2 linked regions of the Phytoactinopolyspora mesophila genome follow. The protein of the gene in region 1 interacts with the protein of each later gene in a pairwise test. Links are inferred from orthologs where the notes say so. Each region holds a gene or a part of one and is shown on either strand. Other genes may lie near its edges.

Region 1 (4,525 bases):
GAGCAGGCCGCGGAGATTGCTGTGCTGGGATGGCTGTCATGTCCATGATGGCCGCGTTGGCCGAAAGGGCGGCCCCGATTCGTCGTGGGCTGCCCGCCGTGCAGAGGACGGCCTCTGCTGTCCGGCAGGTGCCGGTCCTCGGCCGGGTCATTGACTGGCTACGGCTCGATTTCGCGGGTTCGGTGGTCGGGACCTTCTTCTTCTGCTGGTCGCTGACGCCCTCGTTGCTGCCTCGCATCTGGTTCTACCAGGCATTGGTCACAGGTGTGACCGCGGCTGCCGGTTACGCGATCGGCAGCTTGATCGGCGTGCTTGTCCGGTTCATTTACCGAAGGGTCCGGCGCGGTCACAGGTTGTCCCGACGGACCGTGGTAACCGCGTGGACGATCTTCGGGGTCGTGGGTACCTGCTCCGCTACGTGGTACCTGTTCGGCTCGGCCCGATGGCAGAGCGACTTGCGTGAGCTGATGAACGTGGACAGCCCGCGCTTGATCCACTATGTCCTGATCTTGATCGTCTCGTTCATCATCTTCACGGCCTTCCTCGCTCTGGGAAGGCTGCTCCGCGGTGCTTCACGCTGGCTCGGTAGCCATCTGGCACGGTGGGTGCCGATACCGGTAGCGGTTGTCACCTCCGCACTGGTCGTGGCCGGGATCGCGATCTGGTCGTGGACAGGATTGTTCTATCCATGGATGCTCGGCGTGGCCAACAATGCGTTCGCGGCCATCAACCAGGAGACCGAGGCAGGCGAGCGCCCGCCGGCCATCACCACACATGCGGGCGGGCCAGGGTCACTCGTGACATGGGACTCACTGGGCCGCAAAGGCCGTGAGTTCATCTCGGACGGTCCAACAGCCGAGGACCTCGAAGCGTTCAGCAATCGACCGGCTCTGGACCCGGTCAGGACCTATATCGGCCTGGATTCTGCCGAGACACTGGCCGGGCTGGCCTCACTGGCGATCCGGGAGCTGGAGCGGGCCGGCGGCTTCGAGCGTGAGGTTCTCGTCGTGGTGACCGCCACCGGTACCGGTTGGGTCGACGAGGCCGCGGCTGATGCATTGGAGTACCTGTACAACGGGGATACGGCGATCGTCTCGATCCAATACTCTTATCTGCCCAGCTGGCTCTCCTTCCTGGCTGATCACGAACAAGTCGATATCGCCGGCCAAGAGTTGTTCGACGCCGTGTACGAACGTTGGTCACGGCTGCCCGAGGCCGACCGCCCCAGGTTGGTGGTTTATGGCGAGAGCTTTGGCGCGGTAGGCAGCGTGGCCGCGTTCGATGATCTCGATGATCTAGTGGCCAAGGTCGACGGCGCGTTGTGGGTCGGGTCGCCCGAGTGGCATCCGCTGCGGGAATATGTGACCGAGAACCGGGATCCGGGGAGTCATGAACGGTTGCCGGTCTATCGAGGCGGGGAGACCGTCCGGTTCTGGGGCGGTTGGCTGGAACCCCTTAATGTCTCCGACTGGGAGCCGCCGCGGGTGCTGTTCCTTCAGCACGCCTCCGATCCGGTGTCCTTCTGGTCACCTGAACTGATCTGGTCACAGCCGGACTGGATGCGCGAGCCGGAGGGACCTGACGTCCTCCCGCACCTCAACTGGTATCCGTTCGTGACGTTCTGGCAGCTGACCGCCGACATGGCGGTTTCGGCACTCATGCCGGAGGGACACGCGCACAACTACGGTGGTGAGTTGGTCGACGCTTGGCTGAAGGTTGTACCGCCGGATTACGACTGGCCGGAGGAGCGCCTCGAAGAGCTTCGCGAGATGGTGCAGTCGTTCGATCTCGACGACGAGGGCCGGCTCTGGTAGAAGGCGCCTTCGCAGTGGATTGGGAACCCCGGCCCCGCCGTCAACTCCCGGTGATCGTGAGCGGATTTTAGCTGCTCTCCGATGCTCTTTGCCCTGATTTGTGCCGTCACCAGCAGCTAAAATCCGCTCACGATCACCGGGGAGAGTGCCAGTTTGGTGATGCGGGCAGCGAGGCCGTAGCATGGTGCCTGCCGAAGACCGCCGGTTTCACGCCGCAAGGCATGACGAAGGTCCCGCATCCATGCGGGCGGCCCGCGCAGGTACGTAAGACGAAGCGCCGTGTGTGTCACGGCCTCCGCCCCGTGCCCTGCGCCGGGGCGCTTTTCATGTGCAGGACGTCGCCATGCGGGCAGACGTTGCCGGTGGGCCCTCGGAATCAACACGCCCATCCGTACGTCATAAGGAGTCCCATGGCGAGGCCTGACAAGGCAGCCACGGTCACCGAACTGGCCGAGGAGTTCCGCAGTTCCTCCGCCGTCGTCCTGACCGAGTATCGCGGTCTCTCCGTCAAGGAGTTGACGGAACTCCGCCGTTCGCTCGGCGGGAATGCGTCGTACGCCGTGGTGAAGAACACCCTGACCAAGCTCGCGGCCAAAGAGGCCGGCGTGCAGGGCATCGAGGAACACCTCTCGGGCCCGTCGGCCATCGCCTTCGTGAAGGGCGACGCGGTCGAGGTCGCCAAGGGTTTGCGCGACTTCGCCAAGAACCATCCTGTGCTCACGGTGAAGGGTGGCCTGTTCGACGGCCAGCCGTTCACCGCTGACGAGTTCAAGAAGCTCGCCGATCTCGAGTCGCGCGAGGTTCTGCTGGCCAAGCTGGCCGGCGCGATGAAGGCGTCCATGCAGAACGCGGTGTCGCTGTTCGCCGCACCGCTGTCCCAGACGGCTCGTGTGGTCGATGCGCTTCGCCAGAAGGTCGAAGCGAGCGGCGGCGCCACCACGGACCAGAACGAGGGCTAACCCGCCTAGCCCGATCCATCCGGCACGCAGCCGAATTACCAGAAAGGAACCGCCACCATGGCGAAGCTCAACACCGACGAGCTCCTGGATGCCTTCAAGGAGATGTCCTTGATCGAGCTTTCGGAGTTCGTGAAGAAGTTCGAGGAGACCTTCGAGGTCACCGCGGCTGCTCCGGTTGCCGTTGCGGCAGCTGGCGGCGCGCCCGCCGGTGGCGAAGCCGAAGCCGAAGCCGAGCAGGACGAGTTCGACGTCATCCTCGAGTCGGCCGGCGACAAGAAGATCCAGGTCATCAAGGAGGTCCGTGGGCTGACGTCCCTCGGCCTCAAGGAGGCCAAGGACCTCGTCGAAGGTGCGCCCAAGCCGCTGCTCGAGAAGGTCAACAAGGAAGCTGCCGAGAAGGCCAAGGAGGCCCTCGAGGCCGCCGGTGCCAGCGTGAGCATCAAGTAAGAGCTCGCTTATCGAGCGCGGAGCGGTGCCGGCGTCCGGGACGCCAGATCCTGGGACGCCGGCACCGTTCTTTGTGCTCAGGCACGACTTCGGTGGTGAGGACCCGGTGAGTTGGCTCGCCGGGTCCTTGCCCATTTTTCGGACATATCGAACCGCTGGTCACGGGTATATCGCCGCGTCGGTGCTTGACGTGAGCGATACGTCCGGGAGATCCTTCTTAATGAAGTCAAGCAAGATAGGAAGCGTCCTGAACGAGCGATGGGCCGCCACTCGACAGCAGTGAGCCTTTTAGGCTAGACTGCGACTTTGCGCTGTCCGCTGCCCTGTCGCCCGTATGGGGTTGAGGTCTGCGCACCAAACGATTGACTCGACTTAATCCGACCGTGTGCCCTCGGAAGGACCCCTGTTGGCCGTCACGCCTAGCACCCCAAAGTTCACCAACGGTTCCCGCCGAATCTCTTTTGCCAAGCTCAGAGAGCCTCTTGAAGTTCCGAGTCTCCTTGCTCTGCAGGTCGATAGCTTCGACTGGCTGCTCGGCAACTCGCGCTGGCAAGCGCGTGTCGCCGCCGCGGAAGCAGAAGGCCGCCAAGACATCAGCACCACGTCTGGGCTTCAAGAGATTCTAGACGAGATCAGTCCCATCGAGGACTTCTCCGGCACCATGTCGCTCTCGTTCTCGAACCCGAGATTCGAAGACCCCAAGAACACCATCGACGAATGCAAGATGCGTGACTTCACGTACTCTGCGCCGCTCTTCGTCACCGCCGAGTTCATCAACAACGAGACTGGCGAGATCAAGTCCCAGACGGTGTTCATGGGCGACTTCCCGCTGATGACCCCCAAGGGGACGTTCATCATCAACGGCACTGAGCGCGTCGTTGTCTCCCAGCTGGTCCGTTCTCCCGGCGTCTACTTCGAGCGTTCGCTCGACAAGACGTCGGATCGCGACATCTATACGGCCAAGATCATCCCGTCTCGCGGTGCTTGGCTCGAGTTCGAGGTCGACAAGCGCGACACCGTCGGTGTCCGGCTCGACCGCAAGCGCAAGCAGAACGTCACGGTGATGCTCAAGGCCCTTGGGTGGACCAATGAGCAGATTCTCGAAGAGTTCGGCGACTACGAGTCGATGCGCTCCACGCTCGAGAAGGACCACACCACGACGCAAGAAGAAGCGCTGCTCGACATCTACCGCAAGATGCGTCCGGGTGAGCCCCCGACGCGTGAAGCAGCTCAGCAGTTGCTGGAGAACGCCTACTTCAACCCGAAGCGTTACGACCTCGCGAAGGTCGGCCGGTACAAGCTGAA
Region 2 (4,990 bases), on another replicon or contig:
GCCTAGATGAGGCGGGTGGCACGTGCATGCCTCTCCTCTGGTCGTTTGTCTCGCACGATGCGGCGAGGCGGCGGTGTGGCCCCTGGCGGGTCTCCCGGCTCCCACCGTACGCCGGTCACTGTGGCCGCCACCGTATCTGGCTGCGTTCGCAGGGTGCCTCGGGGTGGCGTCGCAACCTTGTCGGCGCGGCCACCTAGAGTGGCATTATTCTCGGTTGCGCGCGCGTCTGGGCCCAGTGTGAGTGCGGGGTGCGAGTGCGGCGTGGGAGTTGTTGGCTTCTGCCTGCGTGTGGCTGTTCTAGGAGGTCTGGTTAAGTCGTGTCGAGTGCTGGGTCCAGCTCCGGGGACTTCGTCCATCTGCACGTGCACACCGAGTATTCGATGCTTGACGGTGCTGCTCGGCTGGATGACCTGTTCGCTGAAGCCGCCAGGCAGGGAATGCCGGCCGTGGCCACCACCGACCACGGCAACGTCTTCGGCGCGTACGAGTTCTACAGCAAGGCGAAGGCCCACGGCATCAAGCCGATCATCGGCACCGAGGCCTATCTGACGCCGAAGACGAGCCGATTCGACAAAACCCGGGTCCGGTGGGGTGACGGCGGCGGGGACGATGTCTCGGGCAGCGGTGCGTACACACATATGACGCTGCTGGCCGAGAACACCGCCGGAATGCACAACCTGTTCCGGCTCTCGTCGCTGGCGTCCCTCGAAGGGTTCTACTTCAAACCGCGGATGGACCGCGAGATCCTGCAGACCTACGCCGGCGGCCTGATCGCCACCACGGGTTGCCCCAGCGGTGAGGTCCAGACCTTGCTGCGGCTCGGCAAGTTCGACGACGCCGTCGCGTCGGCCGCTGAGTTCCGGGACATCTTCGGCAAGGAGAACTTCTTCGTCGAGCTGATGGACCACGGTCTGTCGATCGAGACGCGGATCCGGGAAGACCTGTTGCGCCTCGCCAAGCAGCTCGGTCTGCCGTTGCTGGCCACCAACGACCTCCACTACACCCACAAGGCGGACCACAAGGCGCACGAGGTCTTGCTGTGCGTGCAGTCCGGTTCCACGCTGGCCGACCCCAAGCGGTTCAAGTTCGACGCCGAAGACTTCTATCTCAAGACGGCCGAAGAGATGCGCTCGGTCTGGTCGGGTCTCCCGGAGGCGTGTGACAACACGCTGCTGGTGGCGGAGCGGTGTGAGGTCGAGTTCATCGAGGAGGCCGGCCGGTACATGCCGCACTTCCCCGTGCCTGCGGGGGAGGACGAGACCTCGTGGTTCGTCAAAGAGGTCGAGCGGGGATTGCATATGCGCTACCCCGACGGCATTCCCGACGAAGTCCGCAAGCAGGCCGAGTATGAGACCAACGTCGTCACCGGCAAGGGGTACGCCGGCTATTACCTGATCGTGGCGGACTTCATCAACTGGTCCAAGAAGAACGGCGTGCGGGTCGGTCCTGGCCGTGGCTCCGGCGCCGGGTCCATGACGGCGTATGCGATGGGCATCACCGACCTCGATCCCCTCAAACACGGTCTGATCTTCGAGCGATTCCTCAATCCGGAACGCGCCTCGATGCCCGACTTCGACGTCGACTTCGACGAGCGCGGCCGTGGTGAGGTCATCCGCTATGTCACCGACAAGTACGGTAGCGATCACGTCGCGCAGATCGTCACCTACGGCACTATCAAGGCGAAGCAGGCCGTCAAGGATGCTTCTCGGGTGCTCGGTTTCCCGTTCGCCATGGGGGAGCGGATCACCAAGGCCATGCCGCCCTCGGTCATGGGCAAAGACGTCCCGCTGAGCGGCATCTTCGATCCCGAACACAAGCGATACTCGGAGGCAGGCGAATTCCGCCAGCTGTACGAGGCCGACGCGGACGTGCGCAAAGTCGTCGACACCGCCAGGGGTTTGGAGAACCTGAAACGGCAGTGGGGCGTGCACGCGGCGGGGGTCATCATGTCCTCCGAGCCGCTGCTGGACACCATCCCCATCATGAAGCGCGAGCAAGACGGCGCCATCATCACGCAGTTCGACTATCCGACCTGCGAGACGCTCGGCCTGGTCAAGATGGACTTCTTGGGGCTGCGCAATCTCACGATCCTCGACGACGCGCTGAAGAACATCGTCCGCAACGGCAAGGATCCGGTCGACCTCGACGAGCTCACGTTGGATGATCCGGCCACGTATGAGCTGCTCAGCCGGGGGGACACACTCGGTGTCTTCCAATTCGACGGCACCGGTTACCAGCAGCTGTGCCGGCTGATGCAACCCGACACGTTCGAAGACATCTCCGCCCTCGGCGCCCTGTACCGGCCAGGGCCGATGGGCGCCAACTCACACATCAACTATGCCCAGCGCAAGAACGGCCAGCAGGAGATCACCCCGATCCATCCCGAGCTGGCCGAAGCGCTGGAGCCGATCCTGGGTACCACCTACGGCCTGATCGTGTACCAGGAGCAGGTCATGGAGATCGCCCAGAAGCTGGCCGGGTACACGCTCGGTAAAGCGGATCTGTTGCGCCGTGCCATGGGCAAGAAGAAGCGCGAGGTGCTCGACGCGGAGTTCGTCGGCTTCTCAGACGGCATGAAAGCCAACGGCTTCTCCGAAGCGGCGATCAAGACGCTCTGGGACATCCTCGTTCCGTTCTCCGACTACGCGTTCAACAAGGCCCACAGCGCCGCTTACGGCCTTGTGTCGTACTGGACCGCGTACCTGAAGGCTCATTACCCCGCCGAGTACATGGCGGCTGTGCTGACTTCCGTCCGGGGTGACAAAGACAAGACCGCGCTCTACCTGGGGCAGTGCCGGCGCATGGGCATCAAGGTGTTCCCGCCCGACGTCAACGAGTCCGAGGGTGACTTCACGCCGGTCGGCACTGACATCCGTTTCGGGTTGGCCGCTATCCGTAACGTCGGCACCAACGTCGTCGACGGGATCGTCGCCGCACGCAAGAGCGAAGGCCGATACGAGAACTTCCCGGACTTCATGAACAAGGTTCCGGTGCCAGTGTGCAACAAGCGTGTGGTCGAGTCGCTGGTCAAAGCCGGTGCGTTCGACTCCATGGGATACGCCCGCCGAGCCCTGGTATCCATCGTCGACGAGACGGTGGACGCGGTCATCACGTTGAAACGCAACGAAGCCATCGGCCAGTTCGACCTGTTCGGTGGAGCAGGCGGCGAGGAGTCTGCGGGTCTCGAGGTCAGCGTGCCTGATCTGGCTGAGTGGGACAAGAAGGTCAAACTCGGCTACGAGCGCGAGATGCTCGGGCTTTATGTTTCCGACCACCCACTCCTCGGCATCGAACACGTGCTCTCCTCAGTGGTTGACCGGCCGATTTCTGCGCTCAGCGACGAAACCGAGGTCCCGAGCGGCACCAATCTGACCATCGGTGGGCTCATCACCGCCATCCAGCGCAAGGTCACCAAACGAGGCGACACGTGGGCCATCGCCACCGTGGAAGACCTCGAAGGCTCCATCGAGTGCCTGTTCTTCCCGGCCACCTATCAGCTGCATGCCATGCAGCTGATCGAAGACGAGGTCGTGACTGTGAAAGGGAAGCTGGACCGGCGCGACGAGGCACCACAATTCATCGCCAGTGAACTCAGCATGCCCGACGTCTCGGCCGCGCCCACCGGTCCGCTGATGGTCACCATGCCGTTGACCAGGTGCACGCCGCCGGTTGTCGAACGGCTCAAAGATGTCCTGGCGACACACCCAGGCGCCACCGAGGTTCATCTCAAGCTGACCGGCTCGGAACGGACCACGCTGATGCGGTTGTCCGACGGCCTGCGAGTCACACCGTCGTCGGCGTTGATGGGTGATCTCAAGGCGCTACTGGGTCCGACATGTGTGGTCTGATGGTATAGATGCGTGTGCGCGAAAATTCTGACTCCGGCCGGTTCGCATGAGCCGTGACCCCTGGGCCTGGCCCGCGTCATCGGAGCGGCCACCTCAGGCACCGGGCACCCGCGACGACACGCCGTCCGGGGCGCGAACCAGGACCGGCCGGCGTAATCCGCTGCCCAGCACCCGTAAGGTTGCCGCCGAGATCGGCGTGACGTCAGTGGTCGTCGGTGTGCTCTTCGGAGTGGCGTGGTTGATGTTCACTCCTGACATCACCGGCCAGGTCGCCGAAGAAGGTGTTGCTGTTCCGATCGCCGAGGCTCGCCAGCTCTTCGACCGGGTGGCCGTGTTTTCGCTGCTCGGTGCCGCCATCGGGATTCTTCTTGGTGCCGTGTTCGGTCCCCGTCACCGCCGGCGGCCGGTGACCACTCTGCTCGCTCTCGCAACAGGTGGTTTCGGTGGCTCGCTGCTGGCCATGGGCGTTGGCATCCTGCTCGGCCCGTCCGCGGTCAACGACGAACCCGGCACTGAGGTGCAGCTTCCGATGGAACTTGAAGCGCCGGCGGCGTTGTTCGTCTGGCCGCTGCTGGCGATCATCGTCGTGACGTTGATGTCGTTGTTCCGTGACGACAGGTCGCCTTGGATCTGGGACCACCGATGAGGCGAGTGAGCGCGGCGGAACTATTGCTGGGGATTGCCGGGGCCGTCCAGGCGGCGTTCCAGTGAGCTGACTTGGCGCTGCAGGTCCTTGATCGCCTCGAGGAGCTGGTCCTCGCGGTCCGGGCCTGAGCTGGAAGTGTCGTCGTCGCGCGATTCGTTCTCTCTCTGCCGGTCCAGCGCCTCGACCGTGACGGCGATGAAAAGGTTGAGAACCACAAAGGTGGTGACGACGACGAAGATGAGGAAGAACAGCCACGCCGCTGGTTGTTCCCGCCCGATCGGCTCGACGATGTCACCGAGGCCGCCGTCGCCGATCATGATGCGGAACATGGAGGTGGCGGTCTGGCCAAGGTTGCCGAAGTGTTCCGGTGAGATCCCGCTGAACAGGTTGGTGGCCATGACGATCCCGACGTAGTACAGGATCACCAGCAGAGCTCCGATCGAAGCTATGCCAGGAATGGCTGTCACCAGCGCGCCGACGACCCGCCGCATCGACC

Evidence for each region. The genes of interacting proteins can lie anywhere in the genome.
Region 2: the proteins of rplL (region 1) and dnaE interact in binary tests that used the Escherichia coli proteins (3 or more experiments, as listed by UniProt). The link is inferred for Phytoactinopolyspora mesophila from one-to-one orthologs.

Annotation. Positions count from the first base shown.
Region 1 is NZ_WLZY01000003.1:277,104-281,628, reverse strand. The notes cover bases 1,613-4,525. They hold rplL (50S ribosomal protein L7/L12), read left to right. Parts: upstream 1,613-2,830; coding sequence 2,831-3,220; downstream 3,221-4,525. Other genes in these bases: rpoB (DNA-directed RNA polymerase subunit beta), read left to right, coding at 3,627-4,525; rplJ (50S ribosomal protein L10), read left to right, coding at 2,225-2,773; F7O44_RS11105 (alpha/beta hydrolase), read left to right, coding at 1,613-1,814. Outside these bases: more of F7O44_RS11105, read left to right, coding at 30-1,612. UniProt on the Escherichia coli protein: The binding site for several of the GTPase factors involved in protein synthesis (IF-2, EF-Tu, EF-G and RF3). Is thus essential for accurate translation.
Region 2 is NZ_WLZY01000007.1:10,593-15,582, reverse strand. The notes cover bases 46-4,048. They hold dnaE (DNA polymerase III subunit alpha), read left to right. Parts: upstream 46-380; coding sequence 381-3,848; downstream 3,849-4,048. Other genes in these bases: F7O44_RS19115 (hypothetical protein), read left to right, coding at 3,895-4,048. In the rest of the region: F7O44_RS19125 (bifunctional phosphatase PAP2/diacylglycerol kinase family protein), read right to left, coding at 1-28; more of F7O44_RS19115, read left to right, coding at 4,049-4,494; F7O44_RS19110 (ion transporter), read right to left, coding at 4,515-4,990. UniProt on the Escherichia coli protein: DNA polymerase III is a complex, multichain enzyme responsible for most of the replicative synthesis in bacteria. This DNA polymerase also exhibits 3' to 5' exonuclease activity. The alpha chain is the DNA polymerase catalytic subunit.